2 regions of the Sutcliffiella sp. NC1 genome follow, and region 2 is predicted to be linked to the other one. Evidence: riboswitches for the same ligand, from Rfam matches in the RefSeq annotation. Region 2 holds a riboswitch; the other holds the start of a gene.
What was found. Region 2 has a riboswitch for thiamine pyrophosphate ahead of tenA (thiaminase II). Riboswitches for the same ligand answer to the same signal wherever they lie in the genome.
Positions count from the first base shown of each region.

Region 1: linked by a shared signal. The riboswitch ahead of tenA (thiaminase II) and the one ahead of tenA (thiaminase II) in region 2 are both predicted to bind thiamine pyrophosphate.

Region 1 covers NZ_CP115153.1:1,083,520-1,087,739, forward strand. The annotation lists gene O1A01_RS05485 (efflux RND transporter permease subunit) at 1-1,623, shown strand, start outside; TPP riboswitch at 1,948-2,054, shown strand; gene tenA (thiaminase II) at 2,219-2,899, shown strand; gene O1A01_RS05495 (ECF transporter S component) at 2,912-3,493, shown strand; gene O1A01_RS05500 (ABC transporter ATP-binding protein) at 3,548-4,220, shown strand, end outside.
Region 2 covers NZ_CP115153.1:1,545,888-1,550,107, reverse strand. The annotation lists gene O1A01_RS08070 (RNA polymerase sigma-70 factor) at 1-361, opposite strand, end outside; gene O1A01_RS08065 (phytoene desaturase family protein) at 330-1,616, opposite strand; TPP riboswitch at 1,820-1,923, shown strand; gene tenA (thiaminase II) at 2,068-2,760, shown strand; gene O1A01_RS08055 (FAD-dependent monooxygenase) at 2,965-4,146, opposite strand.

The DNA.
Region 1 (4,220 bases), 460 kb from region 2:
ATTCCAGCACTTGCGGAAAAATTTTTAAAGCTAAAAAAGAAAAAGGCAGTAAAAAAAGAAGGGAAACTGCTACAAACATACAGTAAACTCGTTTCTTGGACTGTAAAGAAAACGAGAAATAGTATCGCTGTTATCGGCATATTTTTTCTAATGTTCGTTGGTTCTCTTTTTTTAGTAACAAAAATACCGATGACTATTATGCCTGACGTATTTAATCGTTATGCAGAATTAGTTATTTCAATGGAATCAGGAATAACACCTGAAGAAAAACAAACTGTAGTAGAAGAAATAAATGAAAGACTTAGTTCGATTACGGATGTGGAATCCAACTATATAATAGACGATGGAACGTATATTTTTGCAATCATTAACATGACAAAGGATAAAAACATTACAAGAGAGCAAAAGGAAGTAAATGAGGAAATCTTTCGCTCCCTTCGTGAGCTAACAGAAACTCAACCAATTGTTGGAGTGCAAAGTTCGATGGATGCAGGAGGTGCGTCACCTGTCCAAGTTAATATTAAAGGAGACGACTTTGAACAATTACAATCGTTAGCGGATAAGTTTATACAAGAACTAGAAGCTATAGATGGAGTTGTTGGAATCTCCCATTCCGCAGAAAGAACATCTATTGAAGAAGTAATAGAGTTAAACGAGAACGCGATAGAAGAGGCAGGCCTAACGAATTTTCAAATTAGACAAATGATCGAGCAAGCTTTTCTGCATTTTCCAATCGGAGAGGTTACAGTTAATAACGAAACGCTTCCCTTAATCGTAACATGGGAGGAGCGAATAAACAGAAAAGCTGATTTATTGAACCTGGAAATTCCAACGAACGACGGAACAAGTAAACTATCTGAGTTTATTCAATTAAAAAGTGTAAACACGCCGAATGCAATTACTCATATAGATGGCGAGCGATATATTTCTATTTCTGCAGACATGGAAGGAAAAGATTTAGGATCTATTAATAGAGAAGTTCAAAATGTCATTCAAAAATTTGAAACACCTGTTGGATATACGGTTGCGGCAGCTGGTGATTTAGAACAGCAACAGGAATTAATGGTAGAAATGATGATGATCTTAGGGTTAGCAATTTTCTTAGTGTATTTAGTGATGGCTGTGCAGTTTAATCATTTAATCCAACCTATTATTGTCATGTCAATCATACCGATGACGATAGTTGGAGTAATTTTAGGTTTAGTTCTAACCCAAAGAGAGCTAAGTATCATGTCAGCGATGGGTATCATTATGTTAATTGGAATTGTATTGAATAATGCAATCTTATTAATCGACCGGACTAACCAACTTCGTAATCAAGGTGAGGAAATTGAAAATGCCTTAATAGAAGCTGGGAAAAACCGTATTCGACCAATCTTTATGACAACATTAACGACAGCTGGTGGAATGTTACCTTTAGCGTTAGCTTCAGGAACATCAGGTAACTACCAAGCACCAATGGCAACCGTAATCATATCAGGCTTACTATTTGCAACCTTTATCACACTCCTACTCATCCCAGCCGTTTGCAAACTATTCTCTACTATCGGGAAAGTAGGAAAGAAAATGTTTAAGAAAAAGAATCGGAGTAATAAAGATGAAACCAGCGAAATAAATATTTAATATTGCAAAAGTAAACCTATTGAAAAACTGCACCAAGGCCGATGGATCTTATAAGGTTCGCCTTTCACACAAGTTTAGAACCGTGAGTGTAACGGAGCGGAAGGTGCGAGACTCCAGCGGGATGTAGAGGGAAGGTCGAGACCCCACAGGCGAAGCCGAGGAGGCTCGACTCCCTCCCCGCGGAAAGCGAGTACCTGCAGCGAAGAGGAACGGTCTGACTTAAAACGCTAACCTATTTTCGATATAGATATAGAAAAAACCTTTTGACATTTTAAAATAAACTGATATGATAATTATCAGAAAACACCTTAAAAATTTAATAATTAAGACCACTAGGGGTGCCTTTACAAGGCTGAGATTAGAGTGTGACTCTAAGACTCTTAGAACCTGATCTGGTTAACACCAGCGTAGGGAAGTGGACGGTTGTATTTTCATGCATGAATTATTTCCTCGCATGAACTACATATCATTATGTTTAATCAACCACCTTCTTTGCGCACATGCGAAGAAGGTGGTTTTTTATTTTTTCGGAAAAAATAGTAGGGCCCACTATTTAATTCCGAAGCAACAAAATGTATCTAGGAGGATGATTAGGATGAAATTTTCACAAATAATTAGAAAAGAAGCAGATCATATATGGGAGGCAAGCTTTCAACATCCATTTGTTACAGGAATTGCTGATGGAACACTTTCCTTGGAAAGCTTTAAATATTACGTAATGCAAGATGCATATTATTTAAGTCACTTTGCAAAAGTTCAAGCATACGGAGGGGGGAAAGCATTTGACCTTCAAACAACTGCTAGACTTGCTGCACACGCACAAGGAACGTATGAAGCTGAACTGTCACTACATGAAAATTTTTCAAAACGTCTAGGAATTTCGGAAGAAGAACATAAAAACTTCCAACCAGCACCAACTGCTTACGCATACACATCCCATATGTACCGTGCAGTTTTAACTGGTGGATTAGGAGAAGTAATCGCAGCGTTATTACCGTGTTACTGGTTATACTATGAAATTGGTGAAAGGTTACAAGGTTCAACTCCTGAAGAACCAATCTATCAAGAATGGATTGCCGCCTACGGAGGGGACTGGTTCCGTCAATTAGTGGAAGAGCAAATTGATAGATTAGATGAATTAGCGGAAAAGGCAACAGAGGGAGAAAAAGAAAGAATGAAAGAGTATTTCCTGTTGAGTAGCCAATATGAATATTCGTTTTGGCAAATGGCTTACACATTAGAACGTTGGCCAGTTCAAGCGAAAGTAAAGCAGTAGGAGATTACGAGAATGAAAAAAAATTTAAAGCTAACAGATATATTAGTAACGATATTAATTTCCATCGTTTTTGGGATTGTATATAAAATTTGGGGTCCAGTGAGTGGGGTTATGAGCTCATTTGGACTACATATTGATGAGTTAGTATACGGTATGTGGTTCATTGCTGCTGCTGTTGCGTATTTAATTATTCGAAAAGCCGGTGTTGCATTTTTAGCAGAAGTGGCAGCGGCATCTGGTGAACTATTAATGGGGTCAGAATACGGTGTAATCGTACTAGTATACGGAATCGTACAAGGATTATTTGCAGAAGCAGTGTTTGCCTCCTTTCGCTATAAACGATTTGATCTATTAGTCGTTTCTCTTGCTGGAGCTAGTTCAGCGGTAGGGTCACTTTTATTAGATTTGTTCCGAGGATATTTATTAGATTTAGTATGGTGGAGTGTGACATTAAAAGTATTTTTCCGCATTGTAGGCGGCATTTTCTTCACCGGCTTTGTTGCGTATGCATTAGTGAAAGCATTAGAAAAAACAGGGGTAACGAAACTATTAAGACCAGCTAGTAAAGAAGATTATGAGTCTTTGAGTAAATAGCAAAAAGAGGGATTTTGAAACGTTTAAATTAAAGCGCATTAAAAGGAGAGAGTCATGACACAAATTAAAGTGGAAAATTTACGTCTAAAATATGCAGGGGATGAAATGCTTTTCCACGATGTCTCTTTTTCTTGTAAACACGGCGAGAAAATTTTGTTCCTCGGTCCTTCAGGGTGTGGGAAATCAACCCTATTACAGGTTATTTCTGGGTTAATACCGACTGTAATGGAAGTACCGATGCGTGCGGATAACATAATAACACCGGAGTCTTGGGGCTATGTGTTCCAAGACCCGGATTCTCAGTTTTGCATGCCTTATGTAGACGAGGAACTTGCATTTGTACTTGAAAATTTAGCGGTACCGAGAGAAAAAATGGACTGTAAAATAAATTACTTACTTAACGAAGTAGGCTTAGAGCTTCCACACCCCCACACGAAAATAAATGAACTGTCTGGTGGAATGAAACAAAGGCTAGCGATTGCTTCTGTTTTAGCAATGGAACCAGATGTTTTATTTTTAGATGAACCAACGGCGCTATTAGACCCAGAAGGAACAAAGGAAGTGTGGGACACAATTAAACGGGTAGGAGAAGAAAAGACAGTCATTATTGTCGAGCATAAATTAAACTATCTGTTAGATTGGGTAGAGCGGGTAGTCGTTTTTGACGATAAAGGAACAATCATAGCGGACGGAGCTACTTTAGAAGTTTTCTCGCAATACAAGGAAA
Region 2 (4,220 bases):
CAAATACTGCACGTTCAACCGGGTTAAGTTTTTCTAGTAGTGTTAGGAGCGCGTAGGAGAGTTGGTCATGTTGTTCGATAGAATGCAGCGGATCTTGATCTGTATTTAACGGTTCAGGGAGCCACGGTCCGATATAATGTTCTCTTCTTTTACTCGCGGATTTTAGATGGTCAATCGTTCGATTAGTGGCCATTTTACACAAATACGATTTATAATCTTTAATATTGTTCTTATCAATCTTATGAAAATCTATAAAAATATCATGAACGATATCTTCCGCTTCCGTCATACTTCCTGCCATCTGATAAGATATGGATAAAAGTAGCGGTTTATACTGCGTATATGCTTCCTCCATTTCCATCGTCGCTACACTCCCTTTTTTCATTTAATTCAATAATGCTCATGGCCGCTTGCTTTGCACTAAAAAAAGAACTGTCAACTAACATTCCCTCTGCGCCAACCCAATCTCCGGCAATAAATAATCCTGGAATCTGCTCCATTTCATTTTTTTGTTTTTTCATCATACTATTAGTTACTGTTATGTTCGGTAGGTAACGTTTTGATATAACATGTTTTTCCCAGCCTGGTTGAACTCGACTAAGAAACTGTTCGAGCTCCGGTTTTAAATCCGTTCTAGGTTCATTAATGCTCAAATATTTCATTACGTGTATGACGGAGTGGCTTTGATTGTCACTTAATGTTGCGACGTTGGAATGATTAGAAAAATAGAGTGGATGGTCCATGCTCAAGGCGAATGATACTGTAGGATTCGGTATATTGTTTAGCACTATATCCAGACATGCTGCCCGGACTGGTATAAGTTCATTGATTGCATCTATTTCATAGCCCTGAAGGAATTTCCTCAACTCATTTGGGCTTGCTGTTGATAAAATATATGGTGTGAAGATTGATTTATTGTTACTTAATTTCACTTCAAACTGTGGAAATTTCCCTTTTATTTGTTGAACGGAGGCTCCCGCTTGAATAATGACACCTAATTTTTCCGCTTTCTCTTTTAACTCCTCTATAATTGACTGCCAACCGTTATGAACATAAATGGCTTTTCCTAATTGCAGCTGCTTAAATGCAACTTCGGCACGAAGCCTATCAGGGTCGTTACAGTAAGAAGATAAACGTATAAGCATGAGAATAAATTTCTGAACACGTTCATCCTTTATATTTTCATGAAGCCATTGGTCAACGGAGATCTCTCGGTTGCTCTTTAATTTTTTTGTTTGTAAAAGTATAAAAAAGCGGAGTAATTCCATTTTCCCTCTCCAATTAAATAAATCACTAGTTAATACAGAGAAAGGGTTGGCGGGAAGGTTATACGGTGAATCATTGTAAAACACCTTTCCCCCGATGGCAGGGCTATTTCCTTTTGGAGAGATGCTTAATTCCGCTAATATTTCTAAACTTTTTCCTTTTGAATATAAGGCATGTGGTCCGAAATTGACATAACTACCATCCATCACTTCTGTTTTTGCCCGACCACCTATCGTTTTAGCTTTTTCGATTAATGTAACGGATAATCCTGCACGTGCTAAATAAATAGAAGCAGTAAGTCCAGCAATCCCTCCACCAATTACAACACAATTTCTTTCTGTATTCTTCATTGTCATCATCCTCCTATTTTACAAACAAGACGATTAACTGATTTATTTTGTGACAGATTAGAGATTAATTTTCTTTTTTTGTTTACTACTTATTTCTATAGTAACAATTAAAAACATAGCATCACGATACATTTTAGTAAAAATTAACTATTTTTCCAATTGTATATTGAATAATGTCTAAATTCATGTAGTATATGGAATAGGATATCCACTAGGGGAGCCAATAGGCTGAGACGTCGCTTTACGCGTCGGACCCTTTGAACCTGATCTGGTTTATACCAGCGGAGGAAAGTGGTGCATCGAGTACGTTTCGTATGCTCATGCTTCTCTTTTCCATGGAAGAGGAGCTTTTTTATGTTGTAAAAAGAGCTCATGCGTACCCCCTTTCGCATTGTCTTCCATGGGTGAATGTGGGTGTTCTTCTTAAATTAATTTGGAGGAGGAATACTACATGACATTTTCAAAACAGTTAAGACAGGAAGCAGACCCAATCTTTGAAGCAATTTTTGAACATCCTTTTGTAAAAGGAATTGGAGAAGGAAATGTACCGAAAGAAGCACTCATTCATTACGTACAACAAGATTATGAATACTTAACGACATTTTGCCGTATTTATGGTCTTGCGGTTTCTAAATGTACAGACAGAGAAGATATGACGTTTTTCCAGGAGCAAATAGGGTTTGTCTTAAATGCAGAAATACATCCGCACAATAACTTTTGTAAGGTTGCAGGTGTTCGGTACGAGGATTTACAAAAAGCTCCACTTGCTCCAACCGCACATCATTACACACGCCATATGATGGAGGCTGCTACAAACGGTACACTTGGCGAAACACTTGCTGCACTCGCCCCTTGTCCCTGGACGTATTGGGAAATTGGTAAAAAGCTGATGATGGAAGTAAAACCGACACCAGCTCATCCTTTCTACGAATGGATTGCATTTTATGGTGACAAGGAAGTTAGTACCATCACTCAAACATTTATGGATAAAATAGATGCTTGTGCGGCCAAAGCTAGTGAATACGAAAAAAAACGCATGCGTGAGCACTTTATTACGAGCACACAGTTAGAGCATCAATTTTGGACAATGGCATATACACAAGAAACATGGCCTGTCCCAATTAAATCTATTCAAGTTATATAGATCATCTTTGTAGATATTAAAAAAGCGTTTTGGATTAATATCCACAACGCTTTTTAAAAATTGATTTAAGAAGCTTATCTAACTATATACCTAACCCATATCTTTATATCTCATTAACTCAGCTTCTTCTTTATATGAAGATGATGCTCTGACGGTTTCATATTATGGGCATACTTTATTACTTCTATCACAAATTACTAGCTCCTATACTTCGTGTCCTAGAAGCCATTCTAACCGTTTCATTTTAAGAGATTCTGGACTGTTCCGTAACAGTTGATTTCTAATAAAAATTGCAATTGGATTTTCGAGTTGCATCATTCTTCCCATTGCTCTAGAACCTTTTACGACTTTAGCAGTTCGGCCGTATCTTATTTCTTCATACTGTTTTAATGCTTTCTCAACTTCATTCGGGTAATCGTCAAGACAGCGAGAGAGCACTAATGCATCTTCCATCGCTTGCGCCCCACCTTGTCCTAAATTTGGTAGCATGGGATGGGCAGCATCACCGAGCAGTGTAATCTTTCCGTTACTCCACGTGTTCATCGGTTTTCTATCAAAAATTTCATGAACAATTATATTCGATTCTTCTGTTGCTTCGATCACGTTAGTAACTGGCTCCCACCAGCCGCTAAAATGATCTAAAGCGATTTTCTTTGGATGAGGGGAATTAATAATAGTGCCACTTTCACTATTTATAGCTGCAAACCAAAAGATTCTTCCTTTTCCTAAATGGGAGAACCCGAACCTTTTTCCATGGCCCCATGCTTCGAAACCTCCACCTAGTTCCATAGGGAAACGTGCATCCTCATAGACAGAAATTCCTCTAATAGCTGTAAAACCAGAATAACGTAAAGGGCTTGGACCAATTACCCTTTTTCTAACTTCGGAGTGTATCCCATCAGCACCAATAACTAAATTATCTTTAACTACATCGCCATCTTCAAAGACTACACTTACTTTTGAATCACGCTGTTCTATATGTACTAATCTTTTATTAAGATTCACAGTATTTTCATTTAATGCAGAATGTAATACTTTTTGTAAGACGGGACGGTATATTAAATAACTATAGCTCCCATATCTCTGTGCCTGTTCATGAACAGGTACATTCACTAATGGTTTTCCGTCCCATGTTCTAATTTCGGCCTTTTTAACCGGGGCACCCTTTTTTCTGATCTCAAGTGCTAGTCCTAATTTTCCCAACACTTTTAAGGCATTCGCAGACAATACAATCCCTGCACCAACATCCTTGAGTTCTGTAGCTTTATCGTAAACAGAAACGTTCCATCCTTTCTGTTGTAAAGCAATAGCCGTACAAAGGCCACCTATACCAGCACCAATTACAGTCGCAGACTTTACATTATGTGATTTCTCCAAACTGACCACCTCTTTGCTTCTTTCCCATAACTTCACTAAGTTTCCTTTAAGTTAAAAAGGTGCGAAATGTTCTATTTGCGCAC